Indioceanicola profundi: one gene and its partner. The protein of the gene in region 2 binds, or shares a complex with, the protein of the main gene of each other region. Links are inferred from orthologs where the notes say so. Each region holds a gene or a part of one and is shown on either strand. Other genes may lie near its edges.

The links. The genes of interacting proteins can lie anywhere in the genome.
Region 1: the proteins of dnaN (region 2) and DOL89_RS09975 are in contact, whole or in part, in a solved structure (PDB 1OK7), measured with the Escherichia coli proteins. The link is inferred for Indioceanicola profundi from one-to-one orthologs.

What each region holds. Positions count from the first base shown.
Region 1 is NZ_CP030126.1:2,086,935-2,090,296, reverse strand. Bases 574-3,362 are described here. They hold DOL89_RS09975 (DNA polymerase IV), read right to left. Parts: upstream 2,728-3,362; coding sequence 1,420-2,727; downstream 574-1,419. Other genes in these bases: DOL89_RS09970 (response regulator), read left to right, coding at 2,964-3,362; DOL89_RS09980 (cell envelope integrity EipB family protein), read left to right, coding at 575-1,405. In the rest of the region: DOL89_RS09985 (GGDEF domain-containing protein), read right to left, coding at 1-303. UniProt on the Escherichia coli protein: Poorly processive, error-prone DNA polymerase involved in translesion repair and untargeted mutagenesis. Copies undamaged DNA at stalled replication forks, which arise in vivo from mismatched or misaligned primer ends.
Region 2 is NZ_CP030126.1:3,107,696-3,115,537, reverse strand. The notes cover bases 895-3,705. They hold dnaN (DNA polymerase III subunit beta), read right to left. Parts: upstream 2,956-3,705; coding sequence 1,834-2,955; downstream 895-1,833. Other genes in these bases: DOL89_RS14905 (GNAT family N-acetyltransferase), read right to left, coding at 3,123-3,635; DOL89_RS14915 (GNAT family N-acetyltransferase), read right to left, coding at 1,119-1,781; DOL89_RS14920 (alkene reductase), read left to right, coding at 895-1,078. Also shown: more of DOL89_RS14920, read left to right, coding at 1-894; DOL89_RS14900 (CoA transferase subunit A), read left to right, coding at 3,841-4,545; DOL89_RS14895 (CoA transferase subunit B), read left to right, coding at 4,564-5,223; DOL89_RS14890 (winged helix DNA-binding domain-containing protein), read left to right, coding at 5,508-6,494; DOL89_RS14885 (MarC family protein), read left to right, coding at 6,608-7,243; DOL89_RS14880 (metallophosphoesterase), read right to left, coding at 7,688-7,842. UniProt on the Escherichia coli protein: Confers DNA tethering and processivity to DNA polymerases and other proteins. Acts as a clamp, forming a ring around DNA (a reaction catalyzed by the clamp-loading complex) which diffuses in an ATP-independent manner freely and bidirectionally along dsDNA.

The DNA.
Region 1 (3,362 bases), 1.0 Mb from region 2 along the record:
GCCTCCGGTCCCGAGCCGGCTGCCCGCCGCCAGCTCGCGATGGAAAGCATCCATGAAGCCCCGGCGGTTCAGCAGTCCGGTAAGCTCGTCGGTCATGCTCATCGCCTCCAAGGTTTCAATACGGGCCTGCTGCTCGGCGATCAGCCGCTCCGCCGCGCGCAGCCTGTCCTGCGCTTCCTGCAGCAGCAGAAGCTGTGCGCCCATGGCCTCATACCCGTCCGGCAGGCGCGATGCGCGGATCGGAATGGGAAGCTGGAATTCCAGTGCGGCGTGGGCAGGCAGCGCGATGTCGAGCGGGCTCATGAACGGATATCCTTTTCAGGATTGCATCTGCCCCACTAAGGCAAGCTTTGTGCCATCCACCTCCGCCCTGCCGGCTCAACAACTTATCCTTAATTTTATATATTTTGCGGGTATGGCCGCCTGCTACCTACCGGCAGGAACTGCCCAGTCCATCCCGGTGGTCCGGAAAAGAGTGCCGTCTGTTCCGGACATGGCCTTGAACGTTAAGGCCCTTGCTTCGCCATGATTTAGGGAGACAATTGCGCTTCCTTTCGCAGACCGCTGGTGACGCGTGCAATCGATCCTGCCACCTGCAAGGCTCACCAGTCTTGTTCTCGCCACCCTGTTCGGCCTCACGGCCGCTACCGCCTGTGCCCCGCCGGCCGGAGCGGAATCGGAGGTTGCGCCCCATACGGCCACCTATTCCATGAAGCTGTCCAATGCGCGGGCGCGCAGCCCCGTGGCCGATGTCCAGGGCCGCATGAGCTTCGCCTGGAAGGATGCCTGCGATGGCTGGACCATTGAGCAGAGGTTCGAAGTGCGCTTCACCTATCAGGAAGGGGAGGAGGTGAGCTTCGACAACAGCTACGTGACCTGGGAGGCCAAGGACGGCGAAAGCTACCGCTTCAATGTTCGTAAGCTCGTCAACGGTCAGGTGGAGGAGGAACTGCGGGGCGAGGCATCGCTCAGCGGCGGCTCCGGCGGCACCGTCACCTTCAACCGGCCGGAGCAGAAGGAGGTCGAGCTGCGGCCGGGCGCCATGTTCCCGACGGCCCACACCCTCCGCCTGTTGGAGGTCGCCGCGTCGGGCGAGCCCTTCTTCGCCGCCACGGTGTTCGACGGCAGCGAGCAGGAAGGCGCCACCCCTGTGAGCGCGGTGATCGCCAATGCCAGAAAGTCATCCGCAGGCGGCAAGGGGGGCGACGAGTTGCGGAGCGACGAGGCTTGGCCCGTTCATCTGGCCTTCTTCCCCAGCGATCCCCAGGCGGCGCTTCCCGATTATGAGACTTCGATGCTGGTGCAGCGGAACGGGGTGGTCCAATCCATGGTGATCGACTACGGCGATTTCCAGGTGGATGTGACCCTGGACGAACTGCAATCCGTGCCCGCGCCGCGCTGCTGAGTTCAAGGGAGCCTCTAATTCTCGTCTTCGTCGATCGGTAGGCTGCGGCCCTTCAATATGGCGTCTGCACCCAGCTTGGCGCGGACGGCATCCATGGCCTGCTCTACCTTGGCGCGGCGGGCAAGGCCCGGGTCCAGCAGGTCGGGCGGGTCCGCGTCGGCGAGATCGCGCAGGTCGGCGCAGCCGATTCCGATCAGCCGGAACCGGGTGCCACTCTCCTTCTCTTCCGCCAACTCCTCCGCCAGCAGATCCCGCCCGAGACGGAAGATGCGGTCGGCCAGCAGGGTGGGGGAGGGCAGGCGGCGCGTGCGGGTGCGCAGCCGGAAATCCGACGTCTTCAGCTTCAGCGTGACGCTGCCGCCGGCATAGCCGTCCGCCTTCAGCCGCCGTGCCACGGTCTCGCACAGGGGCCAGAGCGCCCGCTCCAGCGGGTCCATCTGGTTGAGATCGGTGTTGAAGGTGGTCTCCGCCGACACGCTCTTCGGCGGGGCATTGGGCGTCACGACGCGGCTGTCCTCGCCGCGAGCGAACTTCGCAAGCCGCAGCCCCATGGCGCCATAGCGCTTGGCCAGAAGAATGTCTGGAACCTCCCGCAACTGCGCGATGGTGCGGATGCCGTCCGCCTCCAGCTTCTGCTGCAGCGCCTTGCCCACGCCCCAGATCAGCCCGACCGAGCGGGGGCCGAGGAAATCCAGCACCTCGGCCCGTCCGATCACCGCGAATCCGCGGGGCTTGTCCAGGTCGGAGGCGATCTTGGCCAGGAACTTGTTGTAGGACAGTCCGACGGAGGCGGTAATGCCTACCTCCCGCTCTATGCGCCGCACCAGCTTGACCAGGGTTCGGGCCGGGCTGCCGCCATGCAGCGCTTCCGTACCGGTCAGGTCCAGGAAGGCCTCATCAATGGACAGCCGCTCCACCAGGGGCGTCGCCTCTTCCATCAGGGCGGCCACCTGCCGGCCCACGGCACTGTACTTCTTCATGTTCGGGGGAATCACCACCGCGTCGGGGCAGGCCGATAGCGCCTTGAACATGGGCATGGCCGAACGGACGCCATACATCCGTGCAATGTAGCAGCAGGCGGACACGACTCCGCGCTGCCCGCCGCCCACGATCACCGGCTTGTCGGCCAGGGCGGGATTGTCCCGCTTCTCCACGCTGGCATAGAAGGCGTCGCAATCGATGTGTGCGATTCCCAGCCGGTGCAGCTCCACATGACGCACCAACCGGGCCGAGCGGCAGGCCGTACAGCGGCGTCCTTCGCCCGGTACGAGCGCTCCGCAATCGCGGCACAGGCCGGGCGTCGGAATTCCGTTCGCATTCATGCCCTCTGCCCGGTCTGCGGCAGCATTCTTGCTTGTTTCGCCTCTTGCCCCTTTCGATAGTTCCAATGTATCACCTTCGGACAGGCGGCGGAGTTCTTGTGCTTCCCTTACACGAAATGGAGTAACCCGAGCTTAATCTTTGCCGCTGAGAATCTCCCTGGATTCCAACCTCCCAACGCATGGTCTGCGATGCCTTGGGCCGCGATGCCGGTTGTATGCCCGGCAGGAGCATCGTAATGTGTGCCGAGACGATAGTGGTAGGCTCTTTCGGCGGCGTGATCGCCCCCTCCAAGCGGGTGCTGATCGTCGAGGATAACGAGCTGAACATGAAGCTTTTTCATGATCTTCTGGAGGCGCACGGCTATACGACCCTGCAGACGAAGGACGGAATGGACGCTCTGCGCTTGGCGCGGCAACATCGTCCCGACCTGATCCTGATGGACATCCAGCTGCCAAGCATATCAGGCCTGGAGGTTGCCAAATGGATCAAGGAGGATGAGGAGCTCCGCACGATTCCCGTCATTGCCGTCACGGCCTTCGCCATGAAGGGGGATGAGGAAAAAATCCGCGAAGGCGGCTGTGAGGATTATATCGCCAAACCGATCTCGGTGGCGAACTTCCTCCAGACCGTCAAG
Region 2 (7,842 bases):
GATCGTGATGGCGCCGCTGACCCGTGGGCGCGCGGCGGAAGGCAATGTGCCCTCTTCCCTGGCCGTGACCTACTATACCCAGCGTGCCGGCGCCGGGCTGATCGTGTCGGAGGCCAGCCAGATCCTGCAGGAGGGGCAGGCCTATCCGCGCGCACCCGGCATCCACACCGATGCCCAGGTTGCCGGCTGGCGGCGGGTGACCGATGCGGTGCATGCGCAGGGCGGGCAGATCGTGCTGCAGCTCTGGCACACCGGGCGCAACTCCCATCCCGTCTATCAGGAGGATGGCGGGCTGCCGGTGGCGCCCAGCGCCGTGAACGCCGGCGGCATCACGCTTGGCCGGAACAATGAGAAGCTGGACCGCGTCACCCCCCGCGCCCTGGAGACGGAAGAGGTCGTCCAGCGGGTGGAAGCCTTCGCCGCCGCCGCGGCGCGGGCGAAGCAGGCCGGCTTCGACGGGGTCGAGATCCATGGGGCCAACGGCTACCTGATCGACCAGTTCCTGCGCGACGGCTCCAACCTGCGCACCGACCGCTATGGCGGCAGCATCGAGAACCGCGCCCGCTTCCTGTTCGAGGTGACGGAGGCGGTGATCGACGCCTGGGGCGGGTCCGGCCGGGTCGGCCTGCGCCTGTCGCCGGCGGGCGAGCATAACGGCCAGTATGACAGCAATCCCACGGCCGTGTTCACCCATGTGGCGGAGCGGCTGAACCGCTACGATCTGGCCTTCCTGCACGTCATCGAGCCGGCGCTGGAGGGGCACCGGATGGGTCCGCCGCCGGGCAAGCCCAGGGTGGCGCCGACTTTGCGCCGGATCTATACCGGGCCGATGATCCTGAACGGCGCCTTCGACAAGGCCAGCGCCACGGCCGCCCTGGCCGACGGTTCGGCCGACGCGGTGGCCTTTGGCACGCCCTTCATCGCCAACCCGGACCTGGTGGAGCGTTTCCGCCGCGACCTGCCGCTGGCGGAGGCGGACAGCAGCACCTTCTACACCGACGGGCCGAAGGGCTATATCGACTATCCCAGCTTCGAGGACAGCCTGCCCCAGGCCTGGAGCACCGCCCAGGTGGCCTGACCGGCCATTCTCCTGTCGGCGGCTCCTACCGGATATTCCGTCAGGCCGCCGACAGGGGGCGGAGCTGCCGCCCGTCCGGCGTGAAGTTGTCCGGCGACAGCCAGGACTCGAACCGCGCCGCCATGTCCGGCCATTCATGGTCCAGCAGGCCATAGACGGCCGTGTCCCAGTTGACGCCCTTGCGCCAGGCGCTCTGCCGGATCACCCCTTCGCGGGTGAAACCGAAGCGCTCGGCCGCGCGCATCGACTCGGCATTCCGGGTGGTGCAACGCCATTCCAGCCGCCGATAGCCCAGCGTGCCCAGCACATGGCCCGCCAGCAGGTAGAAGGCCTCCGTTCCGCCGGTGCGGCGGGCGAGGGCCGGGCCGTAGACCAGCCCGATCTCCGCCGTGCCCATTTCGGGGTCGATGCCGAGAAGGAAATAGATTCCGGCGGGCACGGGACCCTCGGGCGCGGTCTTGTCCATCACGGTGAAGATGGCGACGCCCTCGCGCCCGATGCGGGCGGCAAGCCAGGCCGTGAATTCCGCCTCGTCATAGAAGGGGCCGGACGGGATGTGGGTCCAGAGGTTCGGGTCCGCTCCGATGGCGCGCCACAGCCCCGGCGCATGCAGCCCCACATCCGCCCGCTCCAGATCCACCGTGCGCCCGGCGAACAGGGTTGCATCAACCGGCGGGCGGGGCAGGTCGGGCGGCGTCGTCATGTCCGGTCTTGAAAGTCTGGCCGGGAAAGGCCGGGGCCGGAGCCCCGCGGCCTCACACCCGCATGGGCATCAGCACATAAAGGGCGCTGCCGTCGGCGATATCCTGCACCACCGTCGGGCTGCCGGCATCCGCCATCTTGAAGCGGGCCCCGTCGCCTTCGATCTGCTGGGTGATGTCCAGCAGGTAGCGGCTGTTGAAGCCGATCTCCAGCGCGCTGGCGTCGTACATGACCTCCAGCTCTTCCGTGGCGCTGCCCGCTTCCGGCGAGGAGGCGGAGAGGGTCAGCACGCCGCGGTCCAGCGACAGCTTCACCGCACGGCTCTTCTCCGTGCTGATGGTGGCGACGCGGTCGACGGCGGCGGCGAAGTCCTTCGGATTGACCTCAAGCGCCTTGTCGTTGCCGACCGGGATCACCCGCTCATAATCCGGGAAGGTGCCGTCGATCAGCTTGCTGGTCAGGGTGATGCTGTCGAAGGCGAAGCGCACCTTGGTGTCTGAGAGCTGGACCTCGATCAGGTCCGCCGCCTCGTCCAGCAGCTTGCGCACTTCCAGCACGGTCTTGCGCGGCACGATCACGCCGGGGATGTTGGCGGCGCCGTCCGGCAGCGCCATTTCCACCCGCGCCAGCCGGTGGCCGTCGGTGGCCACGGCGCGCAGCATCTGCGCCTCGCCGGCGGCCTTCGGCTTGGTGGCGTGGACGTAGATGCCGTTCAGATAATAGCGCGTCTCCTCGGTGGAGATGGCGAACTTGGTCCGGTCCACCAGCATCTTCAGCTCGGACGCGGTGAGCTGGAAGCGATGCCCCAGGTCGCCGCCCGCCATCTGCGGATAGTCCTCGACCGGGAGCGTGCCCAGCTTGAACTGGGAGCGGCCGGAGCGGAGCGTCAGCAGATCGCCGGTGGCGTCCAGCTCCACCTGGGAGCCGTCGGGCAGCTTGCGCGCGATGTCGTAAAGGGTGTGCGCCGGCGCGGTGGCGGAGCCGGGGCGCGAGATGTCGGCCGGGACGCTCTCCACGATCTCGAGGTCCATGTCGGTCGCGGTCAGCGACAGCTCCCCGTTCTCAGCGCGCAGCAGAACGTTGGAGAGAATGGGAATCGTGTTCCGCCGCTCAACAACGCTCTGGACGTGGCCGAGAGACCGAAGCAGGGCCGCACGCTCGATCGTGATCTTCATCGCGTTCCGTTTCTCTACCCGCCGCCGCGATCCGGACCGGTTCGCCACAGCGCCTTAGTTTCACTCCTCCCCGGAAGGGGGCCACACAATAGCATAAGCGATTGGGAGGAACAGAGCTTCTTGCACTGCGCCGGATTAAGCCTGCGGTTGCGCGGAGGGCAGCCGCTTCAGAAGACCAGCCGGTGCAGCTCGTGCGGGCCGGTGGATCGCTCCACCACTCCCTGGCGGATGAAGCCGCACTTGCCCGCCACGCGCTGCGATGGCGCGTTGGCGGCGGCGATGAAGGCGACAAGGCCGGGCAGCGACAGCACGTCGCGCGCCAGAGCCACCAACGCCCGCGCCGCTTCGGTCGCCAGACCCCGCCCCCAGGCGCCCGGCATCAGCACATAGGACAGTTCGACCTCCTCCGCCCCCTGCACCTTCGTGGTGCGGATGCCGGCCCGGCCCAGCAGGGCGCCATCGAGGCGGCCATGCAGCAGGTAGATGCCGAAGCCCCTGCGCTGCCAGTGCTCCAGATTGAGGCGCATGTAATTTTCGGTCATGGCGCGGTCCTGCACGCCCCCGATGCTGGCCATGACGACGGGGTCGTTGTGCATGGACAGGATCACCTCCTCGTCCCGCCGGGTCAGCCGGGCGGCGGCGATGCGTTCGGTGTTGAACCGGTCGGGTGCGCCGAACATGGGGTACCGGGTGAGCCGCTTTAGGAAGTGGAAATAGCATTGCACCTTTAACGCGCATGCCGCAAGCCCAGGACGGCCGGCATCAGCGCCGCGCCGGCCCTGAACCTGAATGGTCATTCACCTTCGGCTGATTGACTCACACGCGGGCGCGGCGTAGAGCCTTTCGCACCTGCGACACAAAATACTAGGGGGAATCGCTGGAGCCATGAGCAAGAAGGTCTATTCCGACGCCGTCGCGGCCCTGGCGGGGCTGCTGCGGAACGACATGACGATCATGGCCGGCGGGTTCGGCCTGTGCGGCATCCCGGAGAACCTGATCGCGGCCATCAAGCTGTCGGGGGTCAAGGGGCTGACCGTGATCTCCAACAATGCCGGCGTGGACGGCTTCGGCCTCGGCGTGCTGCTGGAGACCCGGCAGATCTCCAAGATGATCAGCTCCTATGTCGGTGAGAACAAGCTGTTCGCCCAGCAGTACCTGTCCGGCGAGCTGGAGCTGGAGTTCAATCCCCAGGGCACCCTGGCCGAGCGCATCCGCGCCGGCGGCGCCGGCATCCCCGCCTTCTTCACCAAGACCGGCGTCGGCACGCTGGTGGCCGAGGGCAAGGAGGTGCGGGAGTTCGACGGGGAGACCTATGTGATGGAGCGCGGCCTGAAGGCCGACCTGTCCATCGTGAAGGCCCATATCGGCGATACCGAGGGCAACCTGATCTACCGGATGACCGCTCGCAACTTCAATCCGATGATGGCCACCGCCGGCGAGGTCACCGTGGCCGAGGTGGAGAAGCTGGTTCCGGCCGGCGAGCTGGATGCCGACCACATCCACACCCCCGGCATCTTCGTCCAGCGCATTATCGAGGGGAAGAACTACGAGAAGCGCATCGAACAGCGCACCACCCGGAAGCGCGGCTGAGAAAGGGAGACCACGACCATGGCTTGGACCCGTGACGAAATGGCCGCCCGCGCCGCCAAGGAACTGCGCGACGGCTTCTATGTGAATCTGGGCATCGGCATCCCGACCCTGGTGGCGAACTACATCCCCGAGGGCATGCATGTGACGCTGCAGTCGGAGAACGGCATGCTGGGCATGGGCCCCTTCCCCTATGAGGGGGAGGAGGACCCGGACCTGATCAATGCCGGCAAGCAGACCATCACCAAGCTGCCCCACACCAGCTTCTTCAGCTCCGCCGACAGCTTCGGCATGATCCGCGGCGGCCATATCGACCTGTCGGTGCTGGGCGCCATGCAGGTGGCCCAGAATGGCGACCTTGCCAACTGGATGATCCCCGGCAAGATGGTCAAGGGCATGGGCGGGGCCATGGACCTGGTGGCCGGCGTGAAGAAGGTGGTGGTGGTGATGGAGCACACCGCCAAGGACAAGGCCACCGGGGCCGACCAGCCCAAGCTGCTGAAGGCCTGCGACCTGCCGCTGACCGGCACGCGGGTGGTGGACATGGTGGTCACCGACTTCGGCGTCTTCACCATCGACAAGCATGGCGACGAGGGCATGAGGCTGATCGAGCTGGCCCCCGGCGTCACGCTGGACGAAATCAAGGCCAAGACCGAAGGCGAGTTCACCTCCGCCCTCTGACCCGGTCCGGGGTCCAGGAGTAGAGCCGCCCGCCGGGGGAAGCCCTGGCGGGCGGTTCTTGTTTCCGGGGTCGGGGCCGACGCCGCCTCCTCTCTTGCCAGCATCCCCGCCCTGCGGCACTCTCCCGTTCCCTTCTTGTTCGCCTGGGTGCATCCCGTGCAGGTCTCCATCCCCAGGCGCTGGCCTTCCGGCTGGCGCGGCAGCATCTGTCTAGCCCGGCCCCGGATGCGCTCACCGCCGCACGGGCGCTGCTGGGCGCGCAGGCGCAGGTCTATTCGGCCGGCGTGCTGCAACTGCGCGTCCGGTCCGCCACCGGGTTCAGCGAGGCGGCGGCCGAGGCGGCGCTGTGGCGGGACCGCAGCCTGGTGAAGCTGTGGGCCCAGCGCTCCACCCTGCATCTGGTGCCGCGGGAGGATCTGGGGCTGCTGCTGGCCATGCGGCGGCTGCGCGTCGGCAATTACCACAACTGGTATGAGAGCGAGGGGCTGAGCCCGGCGCAGGTGGAGGCGCTGGTGGCCGCCGTGGCGGAGACGCTGGCCCTGCATGGACCGCACAGCCGCATGGACCTGTCCCGCCGCCTGGTGCCCACGCTGGGCGAGTGGGCGCGGCCCTGGCTGGAGCATAGCTGGGGCGGGGTGATCAAGCTGGCCTGCGCGCTCGGCCATGTCTGCCACGGCCCGGCGGTGGAGGGGGAGGAGCGGGAGGCCAAGTTCGTCCACCTGCCCGGCTGGGCCGGCGATGTGGAGGCGGCGGAGCCCCGTGCCGCCATGGCGGAGATCCTGCGCCGCTATCTGGCAGCATATGGCCCCGCCGCCCCGGCCGATTTCCGCAAGTTCGTCGGGCTCTATGCCGAACCGGTGCGCGACGCCTTCGCCGATCTGGCGGCGGAGCTGCTGCCCGTCGACTTGGCCGGCCGCCCGGCCTTCGCATTGGCGCGCGACGAGGAGGCCCTGCGGACTGCCGAGCATGCGGAGGGGGCCATCGCGGTCACGCCCCTGTTCGATCCCTATCTGCTGGCGCACAATGACACCGGCCAGTATCTGGCCGACCGGTTCCGCCCGGCCGTCTACCGCACCGCCGGCTGGATCAGCCCGGTGGTGCTGCGCCAGGGCCGGGTGGTCGCCACCTGGACCCACAAGCGCACGCCGCGGGGCTGGGAGGTGGAGATCACGCCGCTGGAGCGGGTCTATAAGAAGGAGCTGCCCGCCATCACCCGAAAGCTGCGCCTGCTGGCCGGCGGAGAAAAGGTGGAGGTGCGGCTGGCGGGCTGAGTGGCCCCGCATGCCACCCCTGCCCGCCCGGTGGTTGCGGATGGGGGCGGGGCGGCATAGATGGGGCGCGGTTCGAGCTTACCCCCATTGCGTCCCGCCGAAAGCCTCCTGCCGTGAACGACCTGCTGCTGACCGCCGCCATCGCCTTCTTCGTGACCATCGACCCGGTGGGGCTGGGACCTGTCTTCGCCGGGCTGACCGGCGGGATGGAAGGGCGGCAGCGCCGACGCATGGCGATTAAGGGCACTCTGATCGGGGCCGCCATCCTTCTGACCTTCGCCTTTGTCGGGGAGGCGCTGCTGCACGGGCTGGGAATCAGCACGGCGGCCTTCCGTATCGCCGGCGGCATCCTGCTGCTGCTGCTGGCCATCGATCTGGTGTTCGCCCGCGAAAGCGGCCTGCGCACCACGACGGAGGATGAGAATGTGGAGGCACGCCACCGCCCCGACATCTCCGTCTTTCCGCTGGCCATCCCGCTGATCGCCGGACCGGGGGCGATGACCAGCATCGTGCTGTTCATGGGCCGGGCCGGGGGCGACTGGGCGCTGCAGGCCGCGGTTCTGGGCGTGCTGCTGGCGGTTCTTGCCGGCACGCTGCTGGTGCTGCTGTTCGCGGGCGAGGTCAGCCGCGTGCTGGGCCGCACCGGCATCAACGTCATCAACCGCGTGCTGGGCATCCTGCTGACAGCCCTGGCCTGCCAGTTCGTCATCGACGGGGTGGTGGAGAGCGGCATCCTGAACGGTGCCTGACGGTTTGGCGCGGAAGGGTCAGTGACATATAGAAAGATGAAAATGATGGGAAAAATAAAGATGATGGACTGAGTGCGCCGCAGGCGGTGATCAAGACCATGCAGGGCTGATCCGTAGCCGAATGGCCCTGCACCATCATTTCCATCCTGGTCATCATTTCCATCTTTCGAGATGTCACCGGCCCGGCCATTGGGCGCTGTTCGCGCAGGCCGTGAGGGACGGTTGGTTATCTGGCAAGGATGAATAGGATGAATGGGATGGCGCGCTGGACCGGCGGAGCCAGTCCTGGATCACCGGCCTGCACCGGCAGGTGATGGGGGCTCCGTTATCCTATTCATCCTTTCCCAAAACCCAGATCGGCTCCTCCCATAGGGAGAAAAGCGCCGAATGGCTCGGATGGCTGTCGGCCACGCTGTGCGTGACCGACCTACGCTTGTCTTGAGGCTATGCGCGAACCCTGCGGCGGGTGAAGCGGTCGCGGATCTGGGCGAAGGTGACGGGGCGGAAGTCCCAGACGTCGACGCCGACATCCACCTGCCGCGTCATGCCCTTCAGCGCGCCGTGGCTGTGGCCGTGCAGGTTCCAGGCGCCCTTGTACA